Regions from separate parts of the Mesorhizobium sp. M0771 genome, predicted to be linked through region 1. Evidence: riboswitches for the same ligand, from Rfam matches in the RefSeq annotation. Region 1 holds a riboswitch; the other holds the start of a gene.
The links. A riboswitch is a leader RNA that binds a small molecule or an ion and turns the genes downstream of it on or off. The one in region 1 is predicted to bind thiamine pyrophosphate.
Positions count from the first base shown of each region.

Region 1 (7,107 bases):
CCAGAACGGCCCTGCCGCGCCTTGCCAAGCGCAGCCTCAGGACGATGGTCAGAAGCCGCCGGTCGCCAATGGCGGTGGCGAATCGACCAGCACGCTCGGTCCCTGCGGCGGCGTGCTGCAGCCGCCGCCCAGTGGTGACCAGGGTATGACGCAGCCGCCGCCGGACCAGGGCAAGACGCCGGTGATCAAGCCTGGCGAGGTGCCTGCGCAGCCGCCGAAGCAATGACCTTTGCTTGAAACTTCACGGCGTGGCACGAAGGCGGTCGGTTCCGGTCTTGGCCGGGCGCGACGCGGTCACCGGATCAATGCCGGCGCCGGCCGCGATCGCCACCGGAATTGGAGCCGTGCATCGTCCATGTCGAAGGTCTCCTGAGGGATTGTGCTTCAATGCGAATCTTGCGGGTGTGGGTTCTGCTGGCATGACCGGAAGCCGATCAATTTAGTCTCCGCTTGCGGAACAAGACCGTACCGGCTGCGTTTGCCTCCAGGAGCCCGCCACCTCGATCTGCGCTGTTTTCGCCTCATGCGGGAACACGGCGGAGCTCGCCAACAACGACAGGAGACGAAGATGAAAACCATCCTTATTCCCGCCGTCGCCGGGCTCGCCATGATCGCTGGTATCGGCATTGCCGCCGCCGACGAGGTCATCGTCACGCAGCCGGCACAGCAGCAGGTGATCATCACCCCGGAACAGCGCACGGTCGTGCACCAATACGTAAAGAAACATCCGCTTGCCTCGGTCAATCTGCTCGGCGTCGAATTGAATGTCGGCACTGCCTTGCCTGACACTGTCGAGCTGCAGGAGGTTCCCGACGTTCAGTACAGATACGCCGTCGTCGACAACCATACCGTGTTGGTCGACCCCAGCACGCGCAGGATTGTCGAGGTGGTCGAGTAACGCTCGACAACCTAACCATTCATCGGTGATACGGCCCTGTCGTTCTTCCCAAAAGGGCGGCAGGGCCGAATGACGAACATGATGAAAGGAGAATTGCCATGTTGCCGCATGTCGAGACCCCGAACTCCGCCAATGTTGCGGCGTGTTGCGACAAGTTGCTGGCCGAGCGCAACACGGCGCTGTTATCGATGAAGGAAGCGATCGCGCTCCTGCGGGAGCGCACCGGCACCGATCGTTCGGATGCCGACCTCGCCGGGCTGATCGTCAAGAAAGCGGCGCTGCTCGGCGTTGCGGTGATTTCCGACCCGCGCTGAGATGTCTCGTCACTCAAGACGCCGGCCGAATTTTCGGCTAATGTTTTCGTGGAATCTGGACCAACCGACCGGACCCAACCACGGAGGCTTAAGTGACGGACGACAAACAGGACCGCATTCGCCAGCGCGCGCACGAGATCTGGGAAAAGGCCGGCCGGCCTGAAGGCGCGCATCAGGAACACTGGGAGCAGGCCACGGCTGAAGTCGATGGCGCGGTCGCCAAGCCAAAAAAGGCGGCGAAGAAAGCTGACGCCAAGCCCGCCAAGGCAGCCGCCAAGCCAAAGGCAGCGAAGCCTGCCGCCGCAAAGTCCGGCAAAGCCAAATCGAAATAAGGCCAAGTCGAAATAAGACCAGTCGAAATAAAGCAAGGCCGGAATTCGCTGGCCGGGCCATCCTTGGCGCCCGCCGTTCAGGCGCGCCCGAGCCTCTCAACCTGACGAATTGCGCCTGCGACGGGCAGCGCAATTCCTTGTGTTTGGCGACAGGCGCCCTCATGCCTCCCAGGCATAACTCGACAGCGCAAAGCGAATGCCGGCAGCTGTCATGGCCAGTTCGCATTCGGTGATCTGGCGCAGGTGGCGCAGATAGCGCGTCACGGTCTGTGGCAGCCAGCCGGCGCAGGCCTCTACATAGGCGCGGCTGTGAACAAGGGTGCCGGTCGACAGCCTCTCGTCCTTCTCGGCAACGACTTTCAGATATTGGCGGATGAAGCGGATGTCGTCGGCGATGTCCTGGCTGGCCATTCGCCAGGCCCCGGCGAGGCGTTGGCACTGATCGAATGACAAGGGCAACAAAGGGGGCGGCAATAAAGGCGGCGGCAACAAAGGCGGCGGCAACGACGGGGGTGACAGCAAAGGCCGAGAGAGATCGGCGAAGGCAACATGGTTCGCTGTGCTCAAGGACATTCCTCTCTGCGAAAAGAGATATCGTACTTTATGTACGAATAAGCGTCAAGCCAATTTCGTACGGTTGGGACGATGGAAATGAATATAGCAGCTCTGCGAAAAGAGATATCGTACTTTATGTACGAATAAGCGTCAAGCCAATTTCGTACGGTTGGGACGATGGAAATGAATATAGCAGCGGTCGCTTCAGCTAATCCCGCATCGTGAATCCTTCAGGAGTCGCACCAATTTCGCGGAGGGATTTCCCCAGGATGGTGTGACTGTTTTCCCTCGTGGCGGCGTCGAACAGGTTCAAGCCGCCCCGGATCGTCTCGCGCCAGTTTTCGCCCTTGTCCCACGCTTCCATGAAGGCGAAGGCAAGGTCGTCCTGGCGACGCGTGGCTTCGAGCGCTTGGGTCAGCAGGCGCGCTTGATGGAGATCCTTCTCCCGCTTGGCGCCAGCGCTCGGCCCGCGTCGCGAGGCGACGATCAGCTTGTGGATGGCGTAGCGCTGGGGCGAGGGGACCAGCACAGGCAAGCCCGAGCGATGCAGGAGCACAGTCCGGATGGGGTCGCGGATAAGGAAATCCAGAAACCGTAAGGGCTGCGCGGAGTCTCTGCCGTTTTCTTATAATTACGTTTATCAGCTTGAATTTCAACGCAGTTATAAGAAGTTCGTGGAAACGTTATAACGCAACGAACTGACGAGTCGTCTGTTAACGCCCGGGCGCCCGGCACGTCTGGCCCAAAACACTTTCCCGCAGTGCCTCAACAAACGGCTTCCCCAATGCCGCGAACGGTGCTTTAACCCGCCCATCCACAGGGGTGCTCCGTATCGTCGGGGCTGAGATGAGGGCGGCAAGCCTTCGGACCCTAAAGCTGATCTGGATAATACCAGCGGAGCGAGGCGGGCGATGTTTTCAGGCGCACAGATTTCCCTTTATCCCATGACCGACGATTTCGTCGGCGTCATCCTCGGCGCGCTCGGCGCGCTCGATCCCTGGCGCGACCGGCTGCGGATCGAAACCGATGACATCTCGACCCTTATGGTCGGGCCGCCCGAGGTGCTGTTTCCCGCCATGCGCGACCTGTTCGTCGCGGCGGCCAAAAGCGGCAAGCACTGCGTGCTTTCGGCGGCGGTCTCGCGCGGCTGTCCGGGCGAGCCCGACGATCCGATCTGCCGCTCCGACGAGACCGGCGGCCCCGCCATTCCGCTGGACGAGCGCAAGATCGCCGCGATCCGCGCTGTCCAGGCCACGCCGTCGACCGGCCAGCCGGTGGCGGCGCAGTTCTCGCTCTACGTTATGGGCACGGGCGACCATATGGACGAGATCTACGGCTGCATCGATTTCCTGAAACAGTCCGGCGTCTTTGAGCGCTCAAAGAACTTCTGCACCAAATTGCGTGGCGATGCCGGTGCGGTGTTTGCCACGCTCAACGAGGCCTTCTGCCGCTTCGGCCCCGGCGCCGGCCACGTCACCCTCGACATCACGATCTCGGCGAACAGCCCGAGCGCCGTCTGAGCCGCGGCTCAAGCGTCGTTCCTTGAGGATATTGCCGTGGCTGGTTTATCTGACCCATTGCGTGGAGGAGATGCCTCTGACCCCTCAGCACAGAGAGGAGGGGAGCCATTGGCGATTGGCGAAGACCGCGATGCCCACGAATCTCCCCCCTCGAGCAGGAGATGGCCGGCAGGCCAGAGGGGGTCCCAGCGCGTGGAGCGCCGACGTCCTTTTCGCATCGGCAAGGCGTGGGCGCTCTATGCGAGACGACCCCCTCTGTCGCCTTCGGCGACATCTCCCCCTCGAGGGGGGAGATTAGCCGCAGCCATCGCCAAGACCATCCCCGCCGCCTGCGCCTCCGCCCTGCTCCTCGCGGCGTGGGAGCTCTACGCCCGCTATGGTGGCGCTGCGCCCACCATGCTGCCGGCGCCGTCGCGCGTGCTGCAGCAGGCCTGGGAGCATCGCGCTGCCCTTGCCGACAACACGCTGCCCACCATCCGCGCCACATCAGCCGGCTTCGCCTGCTCGTTGGTCGCTGCCTTCGTGCTTTCGGCGCTGGTCGATTTCTTGGCCCCGCTGCGCCGCGCGCTGTTTCCGCTGCTGATTGTCAGCCAGACCTTGCCGCTGGTCGCGATTGCGCCGCTCATCGTACTGTGGTTCGGCTTCGGGCTGATGCCAAAAATCTTGCTTGTGGCGCTCGTTACCTTCTTCCCGATGATGGTGGCGCTGGTCGAGGGTTTTGCCGCGACCAGCAAGGCGATTTCGCAGATGCTCGCCACCATGGGGGCAGGGCGCTGGCGCATCTTCTGGCTGGCGCGCCTGCCTTCGGCGCTGCCCTATTTCTTCGCCGGGCTGCGCATCTCCATCACCTACGCCGTCGTCGGCGCGATCTTCGCCGAATATGCGGGGGCGGCGAAGGGGCTGGGCATCTACATGCTCAATGCCAAGAACAACTTTCGGCCCGATCTGGTGCTCGCCGCGGTCGCCGTCAGCGCCGCGCTCACGCTTGTCTTGTTCGCCATTGCGGTGCTCGTCCAGCGCTTCGCCATGCCTTGGGAGAATGCAGGGAGCGAAAGCCGCGACGTCAGATCTTCGGGAGACAGCAGCCAATGACACGGCTTGAACTCCGCGACATCAGCAAAAGCTTCGGCGCGCTTGAGGTGCTCGACGGCATTTCGCTGCACGTCGCGGCCGGCGAGTTCGTCTCCATCCTCGGCCCTTCCGGCGCGGGCAAGTCGACGCTGTTCCAGTTGCTGACCGGCGCTCTGAAGGGCGAGGGCGACATGCGCTTCGACGGCGCGCCATTGCAGGGCAGCCCCTTCGCCTTCATGCCGCAGCGCGACGCGCTGATGCCGTGGCGACGCGTCATCGACAATGTGACGCTGGGGCTGGAAGTTCAGGGTCTTGGCCGCAAGGCGGCACGCGAGCAGGTCGCGCCGCTGTTTGCCGAGTTCGGCCTTGCCGGCTTTGAGCGCGCCTGGCCGGCGAAACTTTCCGGCGGCATGCGCCAGCGCGCGGCGCTTTTGCGCACCGTGGTGCAGCAGCGCGACATGCTGCTGCTCGACGAGCCCTTTGGCGCGCTGGATGCACTGACCCGCGCGGGTATGCAGCGCTGGCTGGAAGGCATGTGGCAGCGCCACCGCTGGACCGCGCTGCTGATCACCCATGACGTGCGCGAAGCCGTCTACCTCTCCGATCGAATCTATCTGATGTCGGCGCGGCCGGCCCGCATCATCGGCGAGATTGCCGTGCCGCTGCCGCGCCCGCGCACCACCGGCAGCGATGCCGCGCGCCAGGCCGCCGCGCTCGAAGCCGACATCCTCGACACGCTGCTCAATCCCGGGACTGACCGGCCCTCGTTCCCGCAGACCGCTCAAAGGAGTTTTTCATGACCGAATTCACACGCCGGCAGGCTTTGCTGCTGACGCTGGCTGCCGGACTGCCGCTTGCCTCGCGCGCTCATGCGGCTGCGCAAAAAATCACCGTCGCGCTCGACTGGACGGTCAACACCAACCATGTCGGCCTGTTCGTTGCCCGCGACAAAGGGTTCTACCACGAGGCTGGGCTCGATGTTGAGATCCTGCCCTATGGCGATACCGGCGCCGGCACGCTGGTCGCCAACCACATCGCCGATTTCGGCATTGCCGGCGTCGGCCTGTTCACCCAGCGGGCCGCCGGCGCCGACCTCAAAGCGGTCTACGCCGTGGTCCAGCAGGAGACCGGACGGCTGGTCTTCAACGCGGACCGTAGTGAGATCAAAGGCCCGAAAAACCTTGACGGCCTGACCTATGGCGGTTTCGGCAGCGCCTGGGAAAACACGCTGATCTCGACCATCATCCGCCACGATGGTGGCAAGGGCGTTTTCGAGACCGTGACGCTCGGCACCTCGGCCTATGAGGCGCTGGCCAACGGCTCGGTCGACTTCACGCTGGAAGTCTCGACCTGGGAAGGCGTCGCTGCCGAGCTGAAAGGCGTCAGGCAGCGCAGCTTCCGCTACGCCGATTACGGCGTGCCCGACGAGCACACCACCTTGATCGCCTCCAGCAATGCATATCTCCAGGCAAACCCGAAGGCCGCATCGGCCTTCGTCGAGGCAACGCGGCGCGGCTACCAATTTGCCTGCGATCACCCGCAGGAAGCCGGCGATCTGCTGATCGCGTCCAACAAGGACGCGCTGACCGACCCGGCGCTGGTCCACGCTTCGCTGAAGATGCTCGTCGACGGGCATTTCTTGCGCAGCCAGGACGGCGTCATCGGCACCATCGACAGGGCCAAGATCGAGGCGATGGGAACCTATCTCTTCAACGCCGGCATATTGCTCGATGGCGATGGCAAGGTTCTGAAGGAGAAGCCGGATTTCGGGGGGTATTTCACGAACGAGTTTTTGGGCGCGTAATCTCCCCCCTCGAGGGGGAGATGTCGCCGAAGGCGACAGAGGGGGTCGGTACGTCCTGACGCGACTTCCTATCGCGGACAGAGGACGTCAGCGCCTTACGCGCGGCGACCCCCTCTGGCCTGCCGGCCATCTCCCCCTCTAGGCGGGAGATTGCGCCTCACCGCCTTCTCCCTCACATGTCGATCATCGAGCGCTTCACCCGGCCGATGATGGTGATGGCGCCTTCCAGCGCCGGCGGCGGGATGTCCATGTAGGAGGCCGGCTGGAAGGGCGGGTTCTCGTTGGGGCGGTAGCGCTTGTAGGTGGCCTGGCCGCTTTCGTCCGAAATGACGTAGCAGCCATTGGTCACCAGCCGCTTGTCCCTGAGGTTGACGAAGATGATCGAATCCGGTGGCGAGATCTTGTTCATCGACGGGCCGTCGACGCGCAGCGCAATCCATTGGCCCTGCTCCAGATCGGTGGTGGGGATGGTCGGATAGTCGCTGAGATTGACCACCGTATCCTGGCTGCCGAGTTCGCCGGCGCTGATCCACGAGACGATGGGCACATCGACGGTGGCCAGCGACGGCATCGGGATCTGCCGGCCCGACTCGTCAAAGCCGAAATGGCCCCC
Region 1 is NZ_JAMYPC010000024.1:60,118-67,224, forward strand. Features, by position in the region: gene NKI05_RS27795 (hypothetical protein) at 1-226, shown strand, start outside; gene NKI05_RS27800 (DUF1236 domain-containing protein) at 569-898, shown strand; gene NKI05_RS27805 (hypothetical protein) at 997-1,212, shown strand; gene NKI05_RS27810 (DUF2934 domain-containing protein) at 1,305-1,544, shown strand; gene NKI05_RS27815 (hypothetical protein) at 1,704-1,955, opposite strand; partial or broken gene NKI05_RS27820 (GSU2403 family nucleotidyltransferase fold protein) at 2,308-2,697, opposite strand; TPP riboswitch at 2,908-3,020, shown strand; gene NKI05_RS27825 (YkoF family thiamine/hydroxymethylpyrimidine-binding protein) at 3,011-3,619, shown strand; gene NKI05_RS27830 (ABC transporter permease) at 3,875-4,711, shown strand; gene NKI05_RS27835 (ABC transporter ATP-binding protein) at 4,708-5,490, shown strand; gene NKI05_RS27840 (ABC transporter substrate-binding protein) at 5,487-6,494, shown strand; gene NKI05_RS27845 (LexA family transcriptional regulator) at 6,667-7,107, opposite strand, start outside.

Region 2 (7,107 bases), on a different contig from region 1:
GGCGCATCGCTGGCTTCGGCCTTGGCGCGCGCCTTGCGGTCGTCGAGCCGGGTGCCGCCGCGCTGCGCCAGCATGTCGGAATAGCCACCGGCATATTCGATCCAGCGGCCGCCTCCGTGCGGGGCGATGATGCTGGTGACGGTGCGGTCGAGGAAGTCGCGGTCGTGGCTGACCAGGATGACCGTGCCGGCAAAGCCGGCGACAAGTTCCTGCAACAGTTCCAGCGTCTCCATGTCGAGATCGTTGGTCGGCTCGTCGAGCACCAGAAGGTTGGCCGGCCGCGCCAGAACACGCGCCAGGAGCAGCCGCGCCCGTTCGCCGCCGGACAGCTCGCGCACCGGGGTGCGCGCCTGTTCCGGCTTGAACAGGAAATCCTTCATGTAGGACACGACATGGCGCTGCTCGCCATTGATGACGAGGTTTTCGCCGCGCCCGTCCGTGAGATACTGCGCCAGGGTCTCGGCCGGATCGACCGCCTCGCGCTTCTGGTCGAGCGTGGCGATTTCCAGATTGGTGCCGAGCCGCACCGAGCCGGCATCGGGCTTCATCTCGCCGGTGAGCATCTTCAACAGCGTCGTCTTGCCGGCGCCGTTCGGCCCGACAAGGCCGACGCGATCGCCGCGCTGGATGCGGGTCGAGAAGCCCTTGACCACGGTCAGGTCGCCAAAACTCTTCTCGATGTTCTTGGCCTCGATCACCAGCTTGCCGGATTCGGCGGCGTCGCTGGCCACCATGGTCGCCGAGCCCTCGGCGCCGCGATGGCCGCGAAAACGCTGGCGCATGGTCTGCAGTTCGCCCAGGCGGCGCATGTTGCGTTTGCGGCGAGCCGTCACGCCATAGCGCAGCCAATGCTCCTCGCGCACGATCTGGCGGCCGAGCTTGTGCTGTTCGCGCTCTTCCTCTTCCAGCACAAGGTCGCGCCATTCCTCGAAATGGCCAAAGCCCTTGTCGAGGCGGCGGGTCTGGCCACGGTCGAGCCAGACAGTGGCGCGCGAGACGCGTTCGAGGAAGCGACGGTCGTGCGAGATGACGATCAGCGCCGAAGACGTCCGGACAAGCTCTTCTTCCAGCCATTCGATGACCGACAAATCGAGATGGTTCGTCGGCTCATCAAGCAGCAGAATATCGGGTTCGGGCGCCATGACGCGGGCAAGTGCTGCGCGGCGCGCCTCGCCGCCGGAGAGATCGTTGGGGTTCTCCGTGCCGGCGAGGCCGAGATGCTCCATCAGATATGTGGCGCGGTAGGGATCGTCGGCAGGCCCAAGCCCCGCCTCGACATAGGCGCGCACATTGGCAAAGCCGTCCATGTCGGGCATTTGCGGGAGATAGCGCACCGTTGACGAAGGCTGGCGGAAGACCTCGCCGTCTTGCGGCTCGATCAGACCAGCAGCAATCTTCAGGAGCGTCGACTTGCCGGAGCCGTTGCGGCCGACGAGCGCGATCTTGTCACCGGCGGACGCCGTCAGTTCGGCGCCATCGAGCAGCGGCGTGCCGCCAAAGGTCAGTCTTATGCCGTCGAGGTTGAGAAGGGGCGGGGCCATGTCAGCTTTCAGGCAAGGGGTAGGGGTGGGCGAGCAGCAGCGCGCGGCCATGGCCGAGCGCGATTTCGAGGCCGCCCCCGGTCGTGTTGGACTTGACCTCGTTCGAGATGGTCAGCGACGAGCCGAACAAGACCTCGACATGGTCGAGCGGCCACTTCGCGCCGGACACGGTGAGGCCCGAAAGATCGGAAAAGCCGAGCACCGAAAACAGCGTTCCGTCGGCATAGTCGAAGCCGGCCTTGCCATGCAGCAGAGGGGCGCCTTCCTGCGCTCCGCTGGTCAACAGCACTTTTGTGCCGGCCTCGGCCAGCCGCAGGCTGAGCGCCAGATGGAGGAAGGCGTGGTCGGCGCGCTTGCCGCCGAAAGCGCCGGCCAGCACCAGGCTGGTGGCGCCGCGTTCCAATGCCGCCGCGATCGCCAGTTCGCCATCGGTCTTGTCCTTTTCGGGAGGAAACACCTCCCGCGGCACGGCGGCGAGATCGGCAGGCAGGTCCGCCGGCACAGAATCGAAATCGCCGACCCACAGCTCCGGCATCAGGCCGATCAGGCGGGCATGACCGATGCCGGCGTCGGCGGCGATGACGCGCGTGCCCGCGACCTGGCGGTCGAGCCGCGGCGTGCGGACGAGATCGCCGCCAAGCAAGATGGTGAATGTGCTCATATCCGCTGGCCCTTACCAGCCCCGCCGACGAAACGGAAGGCCGAGCGGCACCGTCACTCTTTGTTGGAGCATGATCTTTTTCCGGAAACGGTTCCACTTTCCGGGATCATGCTCGGGCAAACTTCCGCTTGCGTGGCACCTTGGCCGGGCCTATGTGTCGAAACGCTCTAACGGGGTGCCGGACGCGATCTTCGCGGACCGGCTGAGAGGCAGTCTCGCCAACCCGCTGAACCTGATCCGGTTTGTACCGGCGGAGGGATTAGACGCTTCGGACAGCCCGACGCCTCAATTCCTTTCAACACGAATGAAGGAGGCGCCGATGCGCATTTTTTTGTCCCGTCTTGTCCCAGCGCTGGGGCTTGCTGTTTCGCTACTGGCAAGCCCTGCGTGCGCGCAGGAAAAACTCACGATCTATACCTATGAGAGTTTCACTGCCGACTGGGGTCCAGGCCCCCAGGTGAAGAAGGAATTCGAGGCCGAGTGTGGCTGCAGCGTCGACTTCGTCTCGGTCGCCGACGGCGTCGCACTTCTCAACCGCGTCAAGCTCGAAGGTGCCTCGACCAAGGCCGATATCGTGCTTGGTCTCGACACCAACCTCACCGCGGAAGCCAAGGCTTCCGGCCTGTTTGTCCCACATGGCGCGGTGGCTGAAAACAACGTGCCGGGCGGCTGGAGCGACGACACTTTCGTGCCCTACGATTATGGTTATTTCGCCGTCGTCTACGACACCGAAAAGCTGAAGAGCCCGCCGAAGAGCCTGAAGGAACTGGTCGAGGGCGATGCCGCCGACAAGATCGTCATCCAGGATCCGAGGACGTCGACGCCGGGCCTCGGCCTGCTGCTGTGGGTCAAGTCGGTCTATGGCGACAAGGCGCCGGAAGCCTGGGCGAAACTCAAGGGCAAAGTGCTGACGGTGACGCCGGGCTGGAGCGAGGCCTATGGCCTGTTCTCCAAGGGCGAGGCGCCGATGGTGCTTTCCTATACGACGTCGCCGGCCTACCACATGGTGGCCGAGAACACCGGGCGCTACCAGGCGGCCTCGTTCGAGGAAGGCGAGTATCTGCAGGTCGAGGTCGCCGGCATCACCACCACGGGCGCGAAGAACCCGCTGGCGGCGAAGTTCCTGGCCTTCATGACCGGGCCGAAATTCCAGGATGTCATTCCGGAGACCAACTGGATGTTCCCGGCCGGGAAAACCGACAAGCCGCTCAATCCGGCTTTTGATAGGCTGGTCAAGCCGGCGAAGACCTTGCTGTTCAGCCCGGAAGAGGTCGCGGCAAATCGCAAGGCCTGGGTGGATGAATGGCTGGCGGTGATGAGCAAGTAGATTTGGCTGTATAGTCAAAAGATGAGTGCTCTACGGCGCCCCCCTCTGTCCTGCCGGACATCTCCCCCACGAGGGGGGAGATTGGCCTTTACGTTGACTTTCGCCAATCTCCGAAGCTGCAGGAATGAGCGGAGCGCTAAAACCGCCAATCTCCCCCCTCGTGGGGGAGATGTCCGGCAGGACAGAGGGGGGCGCGAAGGAACGCGACGCCCGGTAAAGAGTGCAACGCTCTGACCCCCGCATCACGGCCGGCATTGTCGCGCTTGCGGCAATCGCGCTGCTGATCGGTGGCGCCTTCGCCGGCCTTATCCGCGAAGGCGCGCACGACCTTTCCGGCGCCGCGTCCGCCTTTGACCTCTATCTCCTGCGCGTTGTCCGCTTCACGCTCTGGCAGGCTGCGCTCTCGATGCTGCTTTCCGCCGTACCGGCGCTGTTCGTCGCCCGGGCGCTGTCGCGGCATCCGCGCTTCTTCGGACGCGGCTTCATCCTGCAGCTGTTTACTGTGCCCCTTGCCTTGCCGGCGATTGTCGCAGCGCTGGGCATACTGGCGCTCTATGGCCGCGCCGGTTATTTCGCCGCGATCGGTGGCCAGAGCTGGCCCGACATCTATGGGCTGCCGGGCATCCTCGTCGCCCACGTCTTCTTCAACCTGCCGCTGGCCACCCGGCTGTTCCTCGAAGCGCTGGGAACGGTGCCGGCCGATCAATGGCGGCTGGCGAGCCAGCTCGGCATGGGGGCGAGGCCAGCCTTCCGGCTGATCGAGTGGCCGGTGCTGCGCGCCGCGCTGCCGGGCGTCGCCGGGCTTGTCTTCATGCTTTGCATCACCTCCTTCACCATCGTGCTGATCCTCGGCGGCGGGCCGGCGGCGACGACGCTGGAAGTCGCCATCTATCAGGCGCTGCGTTTCGACTTCGATCCGGCGCGAGCGGTGACGCTGACGGTGCTGCAGATCGCGCTGACTTTTGCCGTCATGCTGGCGCTGACGCGGCTCGGCGCCAATGTGACCGGCGACGCCAATTTGCCTGTCGCGCCGCGCCGCTATCACTTGGCCGGCAAAGCAGAAACAGCGTTCAACGCCGTCCTGATCGTGCTCGCCTTGCTGTTCGTCGCCGGACCAATGGCGGCCACCGTCGCGTCCGGCCTCGACGCCGATCTCGGCCGGCTGGCGGGCGAGAGTGCCGTGCGTCAGGCGACGCTGACCAGCGCCGGTCTCGCCTTCTCGGCGGCGCTACTTTCGGTGGCGCTGTCGCTGTCGCTGATCATGGCGCGTCGGGCATTGTCGCTGCGCCGCCGGTCCAGTGCCCGTTCATTGCTCGAGCATGCCACCGACACCGGCGCCGGCTTCGTCCTCGTCGTGCCGCCCGTCGTCATCGGCGCCGGCTGGTTTCTCCTGCTGCGCACGGTCAGCGATGTCTTTGCCATCGCGCCGGTCATGGTCGTCACCGTCAATGCGGTGATGGCGATGCCCTTTGCCATCCGCGCGATGCGCCCGGCCTATGATGCGGCGAGCGAGCGCCATGAGAGGCTGTGCGCGCAGCTCGGGATTGCGGGCTGGAACCGGCTGCTTCTGGTCGACTGGCCGTCGCTCCGGCGGCCGCTGGCCACCGGCTTTGCCTTCGCCATGGCGCTGTCGCTCGGCGATCTCGGCGTCATCGCGCTGTTCGGCAGCGATTCGGTGCAGACCTTGCCCTATCTCCTGCTGGCGCGCATGGGCAGCTATCGCACGGCCGATGCTGCCGGGCTGGCTTTGCTGCTCGGGGCGGTCTGCCTTGCATTGGTGGTCGCGGCAGACTGGCTGGGACGGGGAGAGAGATCGTGACGTCCGCTGTGGAGAAAGGCACGACTGTCCGGCTGGACACGGTCTCGTTCAGCTATGGCGAAACGTCATTCCTGTTCGATGTCGAATTCGATACATCGAAGATCACCGCCATCATGGGGGCAAGTGGTTCGGGCAAATCGACCTTGCTCAATCTGGTGGCTGGTTTCGAGACGCCAGAGTCCGGTCGTGTGCTGATCGGCGGCGCCGATGTCGGCGCCGAGCCGCCTTCGGTGCGGCCGGTGTCGATGGTATTCCAGGAAAACAATCTGTTTGCTCATCTCTCGGTGGAGAGGAATGTCGGGCTCGGCCGCTCGCCATCGCTCAACCTGACCGACGCCGATCGCGCCGCAATCGCCGAGGCGCTTGACCGCGTCGGCCTGGCCGGCAAGGAAATGCGCCTGCCGCGCGAACTCTCCGGCGGCGAAAGGCAGCGCGTGGCGCTCGCCCGCGTTCTGGTGCGCGACCGGCCGGTGCTGCTGCTCGACGAGCCGTTCGCTTCGCTCGGGCCAGCGCTGCGCGACGACATGCTCGACCTGGTGGCCGGCGTTCATGCCGAGCGGGCGATGACGGTGCTGTTCGTCACGCATCAGCCGGAAGACGCTCGCCGTATCGGCGAGCAGATGGTTTTTCTGGACAATGGCAGGGTTGCCGCGACGGGACCTGCCGCCGATTTTTTCGACGGCACTGGCCCTGAAGCGTTTCGGCGCTATATCGGCGCAAGTTCGGGCGGATCACGCGATATTGCCCGGAAGCGGACATAATTTACGACCAAACCGGCTACAGGTGATGTGGCGCTTGCTTGCCATGGTCCAGTCGATGTGGCTAGGTCCGCTTAGTACTGGTCCGGCACGAGCCGTGATTTGCCCCTACAGCGCCGCACCCGGCCGGATGCGTAAACGCTGTAGGTTTTTTGATGTGTGCAGGATTGCCAACGAAAACCGATTTTTCGCTGGCGCGGACCCCGGTCCAAATCATGCGCCGAGAGCTGAAGGAACGCCGTGCTGCCGACCGGCACTGACACTTTGAAACGCAGACCGCTGGTGCGCTTCCTCGTGCTGGCCGGCCTTGCCGTGGCGCTGGCCAGCTGCCAGATGTTCACGCCTCCCGAAGTGCAGGAATCCGGCTTCCAGCCTTCCGACAAGCCGATCACGGTCGACAATGTCGCCGCCAACAGCAAGCTTGCCGAACTGGCGAAGGCGCAACATCCGCGCATCCTTGCCACCTATGGCGGCGAATATTCCGATCCCAAGCTCGAGCGCATGGTGGCCAAGGTTGTCGGCAGCCTGACCGTGGTGTCGGCCAATCCGACCCAGACCTATCGCATCACCATCCTCAATTCGCCCAACGTCAACGCTTTCGCGCTGCCGGGTGGCTATCTCTACGTCACCCGCGGCCTGCTGGCGCTGGCCAATGATTCGGCCGAACTCGCCGCCGTCATCGCGCATGAGATGGGCCACGTCACCGCCAATCACGGTCTGCAGCGACAGCAGCTCGAGGCCGAGGAAGGCCTGGCGACCAAGGTGGTCTCCGATGTGCTGGGCGACAGCCCGACCGCCAAGCAGGCATTGATCCGCGGCAAGCTGAGGCTGGCGCAGTTCTCGCGCAACCAGGAGCTGGAGGCAGACGCCATCGGCATCAAGTCGATCGGCGAGGCGGGTTACGATCCCTATGCCGCCGGGCGTTTCCTGCAGTCGATGTCGGCCTACACCGATTTCCGCTCGATCAGCGGCGCCACCGACGCCAGCCTCGACTTCCTGGC
Region 2 is NZ_JAMYPC010000010.1:26,370-33,476, reverse strand. Features, by position in the region: gene NKI05_RS16770 (ABC-F family ATP-binding cassette domain-containing protein) at 1-1,541, opposite strand, end outside; gene NKI05_RS16765 (thiamine diphosphokinase) at 1,543-2,202, opposite strand; TPP riboswitch at 2,364-2,478, shown strand; gene thiB (thiamine ABC transporter substrate binding subunit) at 2,522-3,529, shown strand; gene thiP (thiamine/thiamine pyrophosphate ABC transporter permease) at 3,750-5,348, shown strand; gene thiQ (thiamine ABC transporter ATP-binding protein) at 5,345-6,109, shown strand; gene NKI05_RS16745 (M48 family metalloprotease) at 6,440-7,107, shown strand, end outside.
Region 2: it holds a riboswitch for thiamine pyrophosphate, as region 1 does, so the genes downstream of both, thiB (thiamine ABC transporter substrate binding subunit) here and NKI05_RS27825 (YkoF family thiamine/hydroxymethylpyrimidine-binding protein) in region 1, are expected to answer to the same signal.